2 regions of the Caldimonas taiwanensis NBRC 104434 genome follow, and region 2 is predicted to be linked to the other one. Evidence: predicted binding sites of a transcription regulator. Region 2 holds the regulator's gene; the other holds the start of a gene.

Evidence for each region. The regulator LexA, encoded in region 2, represses DNA repair genes until DNA is damaged. The targets are predictions, from matches to a motif close to ACTGTATNNNNATACAGT.
Region 1: CTA01S_RS03435 (PA0069 family radical SAM protein) is a predicted target of LexA. The motif match lies at 2,270-2,287, and genes of this name have one in related genera.

What each region holds. Positions count from the first base shown of each region.
Region 1 covers NZ_BCWK01000003.1:18,088-23,087, reverse strand. Annotated here, with positions in the region: gene CTA01S_RS03445 (acyl-CoA dehydrogenase) at 1-1,212, shown strand, start outside; gene CTA01S_RS03440 (NAD(P)H-dependent flavin oxidoreductase) at 1,230-2,186, shown strand; gene CTA01S_RS03435 (PA0069 family radical SAM protein) at 2,305-3,408, shown strand; gene CTA01S_RS03430 (hypothetical protein) at 3,446-4,345, opposite strand; gene CTA01S_RS03425 (cupredoxin domain-containing protein) at 4,499-4,993, opposite strand.
Region 2 covers NZ_BCWK01000004.1:105,091-110,090, forward strand. Annotated here, with positions in the region: gene CTA01S_RS04990 (MarR family winged helix-turn-helix transcriptional regulator) at 1-238, shown strand, start outside; gene CTA01S_RS04995 (organic hydroperoxide resistance protein) at 274-699, shown strand; gene CTA01S_RS05000 (asparaginase) at 717-1,658, opposite strand; gene lexA (transcriptional repressor LexA) at 1,793-2,467, shown strand; gene CTA01S_RS05010 (hypothetical protein) at 2,623-3,402, shown strand; gene CTA01S_RS05015 (ABC transporter ATP-binding protein) at 3,434-5,000, opposite strand, start outside.

The DNA.
Region 1 (5,000 bases), on a different contig from region 2:
ATCTTCATCACTTACGGTGAGCATGACATGGCCGAGAACATCGTCCATCTCGTGCTGGCGCGTGTCACCGGCGCGCCCGAAGGGGTGAAGGGCATCTCGTTGTTCATCGTGCCGAAGTTCTTGGTTCGGCCCGATGGGTCGATCGGTGAACGCAACGATGTGCACTGCGTGAGCATCGAGCACAAGCTTGGCATCAAGGCCAGCCCGACGGCAGTGTTGCAGTTTGGCGACCACGGCGGCGCGGTGGGTTACCTGGTGGGTCAGGAAAACCGCGGTCTGGAGTACATGTTCATCATGATGAACGCGGCTCGCTATGCCGTGGGTGTCCAAGGCATTGCGGTGGCCGAGCGGGCTTATCAGTTGGCAGCGGCGTATGCCAAGGAGCGTATCCAGTCGCGGCCGGTGGACGGGTCTCGGCCTGGCAGCGCGCCGATCATCCACCATCCGGATGTGCGCCGGATGTTGATGACGATGCGCGCCTATACGGAAGGCTGCCGTGCGATGGCCATCACTGCCGCAGCGGCCTATGACGCGGCTCATGCACACCCGGACGAGAAGGAGCGCCAGCGCAATCAGGCTTTCTATGAGTTCATGGTGCCGCTGGTCAAGGGCTACAGCACCGAGATGAGCTTGGAGGTGACCAGCCTGGGGGTGCAGGTGCACGGGGGGATGGGCTTCATCGAGGAGACGGGGGCCGCCCAGCATTACCGAGACGCTCGCATTTTGCCCATCTATGAGGGCACCACGGCGATCCAAGCCAATGATTTGGTGGGCCGCAAGACGGTGCGCGATGGGGGCCAGGTGGCCAAGGCCATCGCTGCGCAGATCGCCAACACCGAGGCGGACTTGGCCCGTCGCGACAGTGTGGCCGCCCGTGCCATGCTCCAGCGCCTGCAAGCGGCCCGAGAAGCTTTCGTGCAGGTGGTGGATTTCATCGTGGCCCAAGCCAAGAGCCGACCGAATGCGGTCTACGCCGGCAGCGTGCCGTATTTGATGCTTGCCGGCAATGTGGTGGCAGGTTGGCAGATGGCGCGGGCCTTGATGGTGGCCGAGGATCGGCTGGCTGCCGGCGAGGACACGGCCTTCATGCAGGCCAAGATCGCCACGGCGCGCTTCTATGCCGAGCACATCCTGGCCAAGGCGCCAGCGGTGCGTGAGGCGATCGTCAATGGCGCCGACAGCGTCATGGGCTTGGACATCGAAGCATTCTGAGTCTCGAGGAGCATCCCGTGCCTTTGCCGACCATCCTTCAGAACTTGCCGCTGCCAGTCATCGGCTCGCCGTTGTTCATCATCAGCAATCCACGGCTCGTGATCGAGCAGTGCAAGGCCGGCATCGTGGGTTCGATGCCGGCGCTCAATGCGCGGCCGGCCTCTCAGCTGGACGAGTGGCTGGCCGAGATCACCGAGACGCTGGCGGCTTATAACCGCCAGCATCCGGACCGCCCGGCCGCCCCGTTTGCGATCAACCAGATCGTGCACAAGAGCAATGACCGGCTCGAGCACGACATGGCCTTGTGCGAGAAGTACAAGGTGCCCATCATCATCACCTCGTTGGGGGCCCGCACGGATGTGAACGAGGCGGTGCATCGCTGGGGTGGAGTCGTGTTGCACGACATCATCAACAACACCTTTGCCCGCAAAGCCATCGACAAAGGGGCGGATGGCTTGATTGCCGTGGCGGCCGGGGCCGGCGGTCATGCAGGCACGACCAGTCCTTTCGCGCTGGTGCAAGAGATTCGGGAGTGGTTCGACGGCCCCTTGGCGCTGTCCGGGGCGATTGCCACGGGGCGCGCGATCTTGGCGGCGCGGGCCATGGGGGCGGACTTCGCTTACATCGGCTCGGCTTTCATCGCCACCGAAGAGGCGCGCGCCGTCGATGAATACAAGCGCATGATCACCGAAAGCACCAGCCAGGACATCGTCTATTCGAACCTTTTCACCGGGGTGCACGGCAATTATTTGCGCGGCTCCATCGTGCGTGCCGGGTTGGATCCGGACAATCTGGCCGTCAGCGACCCGAGCAAGATGAATTTCGGCGGCGAAGGGGCGAAAAAGGCCTGGAAGGACATCTGGGGCGCCGGCCAAGGGGTGGGGGCCATCAAAGAGGTGGTGCCCGCGCGCGTGTTGATCGAGCGTTTACGCAGCGAGTATCTGGCCGCCAAGGCGCAGTTGTGCGCAGCTTGATGCGGCGGCCCGGCGTTCGCACGGTCCGCGGGCCGGGTGGACGCTGAGCCGCCGGCCTGGACTTCCAGCGGTTCGGCATCTATACTGTATATCTATACAGTTACCGATGGGTCCCGGCATGGCCGAACCTCCATGGTCTCCAGTGGTGATCAAGGGCCGCGGCACGGGCTGGCGGCTGGCGCATCGTTTCGAAAGCCAGGAGCGCGAATGGTTTGACGATGGATGGGCCCCGGGGGCGCAGGCCGAGTCTGCCGCTGAGGGGGCCGTCGCGCATCCTCCTCGCAGCGAGGTGATGGAAGAGCGCGTGCGCTCGCTGCTCAGCCCGAACGACTCCCCAGACATTCCCTTCGAGTGGTCGATCAATCCCTACCGGGGCTGTGAGCACGGCTGCATCTACTGTTACGCCCGCCCCACGCACAGCTACCTGAATCTTTCGCCCGGGCTGGATTTCGAAACGAAGCTGGTGGCCAAGGTGAACGCGGCCGAGGTGCTGGCCCAGGAGCTGGCGCGACCAAGGCACCGAGTCAGCCCGATCAATATCGGCTCGGCGACCGATGCCTATCAGCCCATCGAGCGTCGCTTGCGGATCACGCGGGCGGTGCTGGAGGTGTTGCACCGCTGCAAACACCCTTACACCATCGTTACCAAGTCCTCAGGGGTGGAACGGGACCTGGACCTGATTGCCGCCGATGCGGCCGAGCGCAGGGCCATGGTCTTCGTGAGCGTGACGACACTCGATGCGGCGCTGAGTCGCCGTCTGGAGCCCCGTGCGGCGGCGCCCCACCGCCGATTGCAGACGGTGCGGACTCTGGCGCGCGCCGGTGTGCCGGTGGGCGTGAATGTCGCCCCGATCATTCCTTTTTTGAACGAGCCGGAGATCGAGCGGCTCGTCCAGGCGGCAGCCGAGGCCGGCGCCAGGTCGATTCACTACACCGTGTTGCGGCTGCCGTGGGAGGTGAGCCCTTTGTTTCAGCGCTGGCTGCAAGATCATCTGCCGCAGCGGGCCGCACGCATCATGGCACGGGTGCGTGAGTTGCGGGGCGGCAAGGACTATGAGGCCGAATTCGGCGTGCGCATGAAGGGTCAGGGGGTGTGGGCGCAGCTCATCGCCCAGCGCGTGGACAAAGCCTGCGCCCGCGCCGGGCTGGCGCGCCACGCACCGCGTCTGGATGCGACGGCTTTCCGACCTCCTGGTGACGCACGCCAGGCCGAGCTGTTTTGACGCAGGGATCTGATGCGAGGGGGCCGAAGCGGGGGCATCAGAAGCGGATGGTCAGCGTCAGGCCCAAGGCCCACAGGCCTCGGCGCGCTTCGGCCGCTGTCTCGCGTTCGCGGAAGTGACCCAGGGAGACCTGACCGAGCAGCCAGTCTTCGTGCAGTGCTTGCTCCCAGCTCAGTTGCAGACCGTATTCCTCGACCTTGACACCGCCTCCTTCACGACCGCGGAAAAGCGCCTCGGTGGACAGCAGGCGCTGGTTGCCGAAGAACTGGTACAGACCGAGGTTGCTCGACCATTCGACGCGCTGGCTGCGTTGGGTGTAGGTGGCCGCGTGGAGCCAGCGCCCGATCAGGGTGGGGTTGACCTCATGCTCGTACGACACCGCGGTGGTGGATCCGACGCGGTCATCGCGGGTCCAGAAAACGGTTTCGCGCAAATGCAGCCGGTCGGCGGGGCCGAGTTCCCACTGGTGCCGGTAGCGCAGCTGTGCATAGGGTTTGATGCCTCCGCGCAGGCCCAAGCGGGCATCGAAACCGGCCCCGGCATGGACGCCCAGCCCAGCAAAGAAGGTTTCTTGGCCGGAGCCGGGGGGCTGCAAACGCTGTTCGCGGCTGAGGGGCTGCGGCTGGTCGGTCACCAGGTCTCGGGCGTCGTCTCGTCCGACGAACAGCCGTGCAGAGCGCTGTTCGATGTTGGGCAGCCGGAAGCTGGCGTTGAAGCGGGCCCCCAGCCGGGGCGCATGCTGTTGCCGCAGCAGCAACCGCACTTGGAAGACGCCGTCGCTCACAGAGCCGCCGTCTTCGAAGGGATGGTCGCCAAACCAACCGTCCACGCCGCGGGCCAGCCACTCGGCGGATGCGCGTAGGGACTGCCGGGCCGAGCTGGCGATGTCCACCATCGGGGAGGCCGGCTCCCCGGGAGGGGAGTCGGCCAGCGCCATGGCTGGCAGGATCAAGATCGCGAACTGACACCAGGCGCTGAGGCGCGGGGCAGGGCATCGTGAGCGTGCAGAAGGCGCGTACGTGGTGGACATGGGGGTAGGAACTTGCAGGCCGTGCGCACTATAAGCCAGCCCGCACCCCACGCCAGTACATCATCGCGGCACGACGCGGATCTTGCCCACCATGCCAGCGTCGAAGTGACCCGGCAGCAAACAGGCATACTCGAACTCGCCCACACGGTTGAAGTGCCAAATCATTTCGGCCGTCTTGCCCGGGGCGACATGGGCCATGTAGGGCTCGTCATGCTCCATGTCGGGGAACTTCTTCATCAGCTCGGCGTGCGCCTGGAGTTCCTGACGGGTGCCGAGCACGAATTCGTGCATGACGTTGCCGCGGTTGTGGTGGAGGAAGCGAATCGTCTCGCCGTGCTTGACCTCGATCTGGGCGGGGGTGAAGCGCATGTCGTCGCTCATTTGGATCTCGAGGGTGCGAGTCACGGCCCGCGCCTGTCCGGCGATGCCCCAAGGTTTTTGCTCGATCACCACGGGGCCGGCCTGGCCGCCGTGGTGGCGGTCGCCGTGCGCGATGGTCATTGCTGGCACGAGCAACAGGCCCGCAAGGGCGAGGGCATGGGCGGCTTGCAGCATCGGTGGG
Region 2 (5,000 bases):
CAAGGTGGAGCGCCGCCGTGACGCTGCCGATGAGCGACGAGTCCTCGTCCGCCTCACGCCCGCGGGCCAGGCGTTGCGTGCAGCGGCCAGCCGGCTGCCACTGGACATCGCCTGCGCCACCCAGTGCAGCCCGCAAGAGATTGCCGATTTGCGTCAGCGTTTGCACGATCTGCGCCGCCGCTTGGACCTCCAGTCCCTCCCCTCGGCCAGCAGCCCCGCCAAGCGACGGGCCGCCTGACCGCCTCGCCCTGCCACTCATCGAAAGGAAAGCCCATGCCTCTTGAAAAAGTTCTCTATCAAGCCCGTGCGACCTCGACCGGAGGCCGTGATGGCCGTTCGATCTCGTCCGACGGCGCGCTCGATGTCCGGCTGAGCACCCCCAAGGAGCTGGGCGGCGCTGGCGGCCCGGGCACCAATCCCGAACAATTGTTCGCTGCCGGATATTCGGCCTGTTTCATTGGCGCGATGAAGTTCGTGGCGGCCCAGCGCAAGATCGCGCTGCCCGCCGACACCTCCATCACGGCGACGGTGGGCATTGGCCCCATCGCGCAGGGCTTCGGCATCGAAGTCGACCTGGAGGTATCGATCCCCGGCATGGACCGTGCCCAGGCCGAGGCCCTGGTGCAAGCGGCTCACCAGGTGTGTCCGTACTCCAACGCCACACGCAACAACATCGACGTGCGTCTCAAAGTGGTCTGAACGCCACGCGCCTCGGCTCACACCGGCATCAGCGCCAGCATCAGGGCCACACGGGCCTTGGCTGGCGTCAAGGTGCCCACCGAGGGCCATCCTCGCGGATGCGCCCCCAGCACCGGCCCGGCGCCGCAGCGGCTGGCACGCCACACGGTCACCCCTTGCGCCTGAGCTTCGGCCAAGGCAGCCTCCAAGTCGCGGTGGATGCTGCCATTGCCGGTGCCGGCCACCACCAAGCCTCGCACACCGGCGTGCACCAACGCCCGCACGGCTTCTCCCCGCGCCCCCGCCGTGCTGGTGACGATCTCCACCCAGGGCCAGGCAGCCGGCTCCAAGGCCCACACGCGTTCCCAGTCCAGCGCCTGCCCCTCGGGCCAGGGGCGCAGCAAGCGCAAGCTGCCAGCCTCCACCAGCGCCACCGGGCCGGCATCGCCCGAATCGAACGCATCCACTTGATAGGTGTGGGCCTTGCGCACATCGGCCGCTGCATGCACCCGGCCGCACAACACCGCCACGACGCCGCGGGCACCGGGCCAGGCAGCCACCGTCATTGCATCGACCAGGTTTTGGGGGCCGTCGGCCGACAATGCCGTGGCCGGACGCATGGCCGCCGTCAGCACCACCGGCTTGCTCGGTGCCAGCACGGACTGCAGGAACCAGGCCGTTTCCTCCAAGGTGTCGGTCCCGTGGGTGACGACGACCCCCGCCACCTCGGGCCGTGCCAGCGCCTGTGCGACCGCCTGGGCCAGCTCGCGCCAGACGCCGAAGTCCATGTCTTTGCTGTCCACTTGGGCCAGCTGATGCACTTCCAACGGTGCGCCGCTCAGTGAAGGCACCGCCGCCACCAACTGCGCCACCCCCAGCTGCGCTGCCGTGTAGCCGGTATGGTCGGACGCACTGCTGCCCACACCGGCAATCGTGCCTCCCGTGCCGATGACCACGATCGTGTTTGAATGGCTTTGCATTTTCTTCGAGACTGGATAAAAATACAGATACTGGATGCGCAACCAGTGGGTGCGTGCTCAGAAGGCCTGCGGGCCTGTGCTCGCGCGACCGCGCCCGGTCGATAGTCTCCATCATTCCTTGCCGGTCCATGGACATGTCCGAGACCCCGAAGCTCACGGCCCGTCAGCAACAAATTCTCGAGCTCATCCAAAGCGCGATCGAGCGCACCGGCGCGCCGCCCACGCGGGCCGAGATCGCCGCTGAGCTCGGCTTCCGCTCGGCCAATGCCGCCGAGGAACATCTGCAAGCCCTGGCCCGCAAAGGCGTCATCGAACTGGTGGGAGGCACCTCGCGAGGCATCCGGCTCAAGTCTGACACATTGCGCTCGCTGGCCGAGTCGCGCATTCGCCAGTTCAGCCTGCCTCTGCCGGGGCTGGCTCAGCTCGCCTTGCCTCTGGTGGGCCGGGTGGCCGCGGGCAGTCCCATCTTGGCGCAAGAGCACATCGATCAGACGTATCACGTCGAAGCCAGTTTGTTTCAGCGCAAACCCGACTTTCTGCTCAAAGTGCGTGGCATGAGCATGCGCGACGCTGGCATCCTCGACGGAGACCTGTTGGCCGTGCAGGCCACTCGCGAGGCCAAGAACGGCCAGATCGTCGTGGCCCGCCTGGGCGACGAGGTCACGGTCAAGCGTTTTCGCCGTCAGCGAGGTCACATCGAACTGCTGGCCGAGAACCCCGACTACCCCACGATCATCGTCGAGCCCGGACAAGACTTCGAGCTCGAAGGCATTGCCGTGGGGCTGATTCGCAACACCATGTTGATGTAGCCGCATCGCCTCCGGCCCACTGCAGGTGGTGGGCGCCAGCGCGAGGAGGACATCGCCTCGCACAGGCCCTGCAGTTGGCCCGCTGCGCCTCCAGGCGAAGCACCCGTCCCAATCCTGCCGAATGTCATGAGCTTGGTAGATCTTCGGAGATGGACATGAACGACACGGCTTCCCTGCCCCCCTGGTGGCGACGTTTGCGCTTGCGGCCTCGCCGGGCCACACCGGAGCGTCTGCCCACTGGGCATGCGAGCCTGGATGCGGCCCTGCCGGGTGGAGGTTGGCAGGCTGGACAGGTGTTGGAAGTATGCGGCCCGCAGGAGGGTGCCGCCGCATGGCGTCTGCTGGAAACCGCCATCGAGCGCGCTGCGCGAGCGGGCCGACCGGTGGCTCTGGTGCAACCGCCGCACACTGTGCACCGCCGACTGGAGCCGGGGTTCGGCACGGGTCCGCTCAGCTGCTGCTGGCCTGGCCCACAAGGCGCGCGCGTCGTCGAGGCGGGCGTGCAATGGCTGCAAACCCACCCCGGGGGAATGCTGTTGTTGTGGGCCTCGGACATGCCGACGGCAGCTTGGCGAGCGCTGTCACGCGCCGCCCGCCGCCACGCGGCCCATGTCTTGCTCATGCGCCCGGCCTCGTCGCGCTGGGATGACAGCCCGGCCGACGTCCGGCTGAGTCTGTTGCCGGGCCGGGGGCGCCACTGGGACGTGCACGTGCAAACCCCCGCTAGTGCAGCCGCGGTGTTGCTGCGGGTGTCACTCGACGAGGCTGGCGGTGCGAAGCCCTCAGCCGGGCTCGCCCCCATGTCCGCCCTGAAAGTGGCCGTCGATCCGACCGACCGACGCCGCACGGCCTTGTGCGGCACCTTGGCTCAGGTCTGTGACGAACTCGAACGCCTGGCCCGCCGCGAAGCCGAAGGCTGGCCTCTGGCGGCCTGAACGAGGCAGATCGGCAAGCGCGTCGACCCTCTCAAGCAGGGTTCGGCACGCTCGCCGCGGCCACGAGCCGCCGGGTGTAAGGATGCCGTGGGGCATCGAGCACTTCATGCATCTGGCCGGACTCGACCACTTCACCGTCCTTCATCACGATCACGTGGTGGGCCATCGCACGGATCACATCCACATCGTGGGTGATCAGCAGATACGCCAGGCCGTGCTCACGCTGCAGGCGCTGCAACAGGGCGAGAACCTGCTTCTGGATGGTCACATCCAGCGCGCTGGTGGGTTCGTCCAGCACCAGCAGCTGAGGTCTGACGATCAGCGCGCGCGCAATCGCCAAGCGCTGCCGCTGCCCACCGGAGAACTCATGCGGATAACGGGCGAGCAAGCCTGGAAACTGCGCTTCGGTAAGGCCCACATCGGCCAAGGTCTGGCGCACGCGCTCGCGTCGGGCATGGGCATCCAAGGCCGGCTCGTGCACCCGCAGCCCCTCGCCAATGAGTTCCTCGACCGTCATGCGAGGCGACAGCGACGAAAACGGATCCTGAAAGACCACCTGGGCCACCCGCCGCAAAGGACGATCGGCCCGTGGCGAGCCTTGCCAGGAGGCACCTGCCAGGCGCAGCTCGCCTGAGCTGGGCACCAACCCCAGCACGGCCATGGCCAGGGTGGATTTGCCCGATCCCGATTCACCGATCACCCCCAAGGTCTGACGCGGGGCCAAGTTCAGGCTCGCACTGCGAACGGCCACGAACTCACCGCGACGGAACCAGCCTCGCAAGCCAGGCCTTGGAACGGGATAGACCACCCGCAGCGACCGGGTGCGCAACAAATCGTCCTGTGTGGATGAGGCGCTCACGCCCTCGACCACATCGCGCTCGGGTCGGCTGTCGATCAGTTTGCGGGTATAGGGATGCCGCGGGCGGCCAAAGACCTCGGCCACCGTGCCTTCTTCCACGAGATGGCCGCTTTCCATCACGGCCACCCGGTCGGCAAAGCGGCGCACCAGGTGCAGGTCGTGGGTGATCATCAGCACGGCCATGCCGCGGCGACGCTGCAAATCATCCAACAGATCCAGGATTTGCACACGCAAGGTCACGTCCAGCGCCGTGGTGGGTTCGTCGGCCAGCAACAGGCGCGGTTCACCGGCCAAGGCCATGGCGATCATGGCGCGTTGACGCTGCCCGCCGGACAGCTGATGCGGATAGGCCCGCGCACGGCGTTCCGGCTCGGAGATGCCTGTGTCGGCCAGCAATTGCACCGCCTTGTCCCAAGCGTGCGCCGCGCTCAGCCCTTTTTTGAGCTGCAGCACTTCGACGATCTGATCGCCCACGGTGTACAGCGGATTGAGGGCCGTCATCGGCTCCTGAAAAATCACGGCGACATCCTCGCCTCGAACGGCGCGCAGTGCCCGCTCGTCGAGCGACAACAGATCGCGTCGGTCGCCCTGAGCCCCTTGCAACCAGACCTGTCCGTGCACCTGGGCCGAGGGCACCAGGCGCAGCAGGCTCAAGGCCGTGACGGTCTTGCCCGAGCCCGATTCACCCACCAGAGCCAGTTTCTCGCCAGGCCGCACATGCAGGTCCACACCATGCACC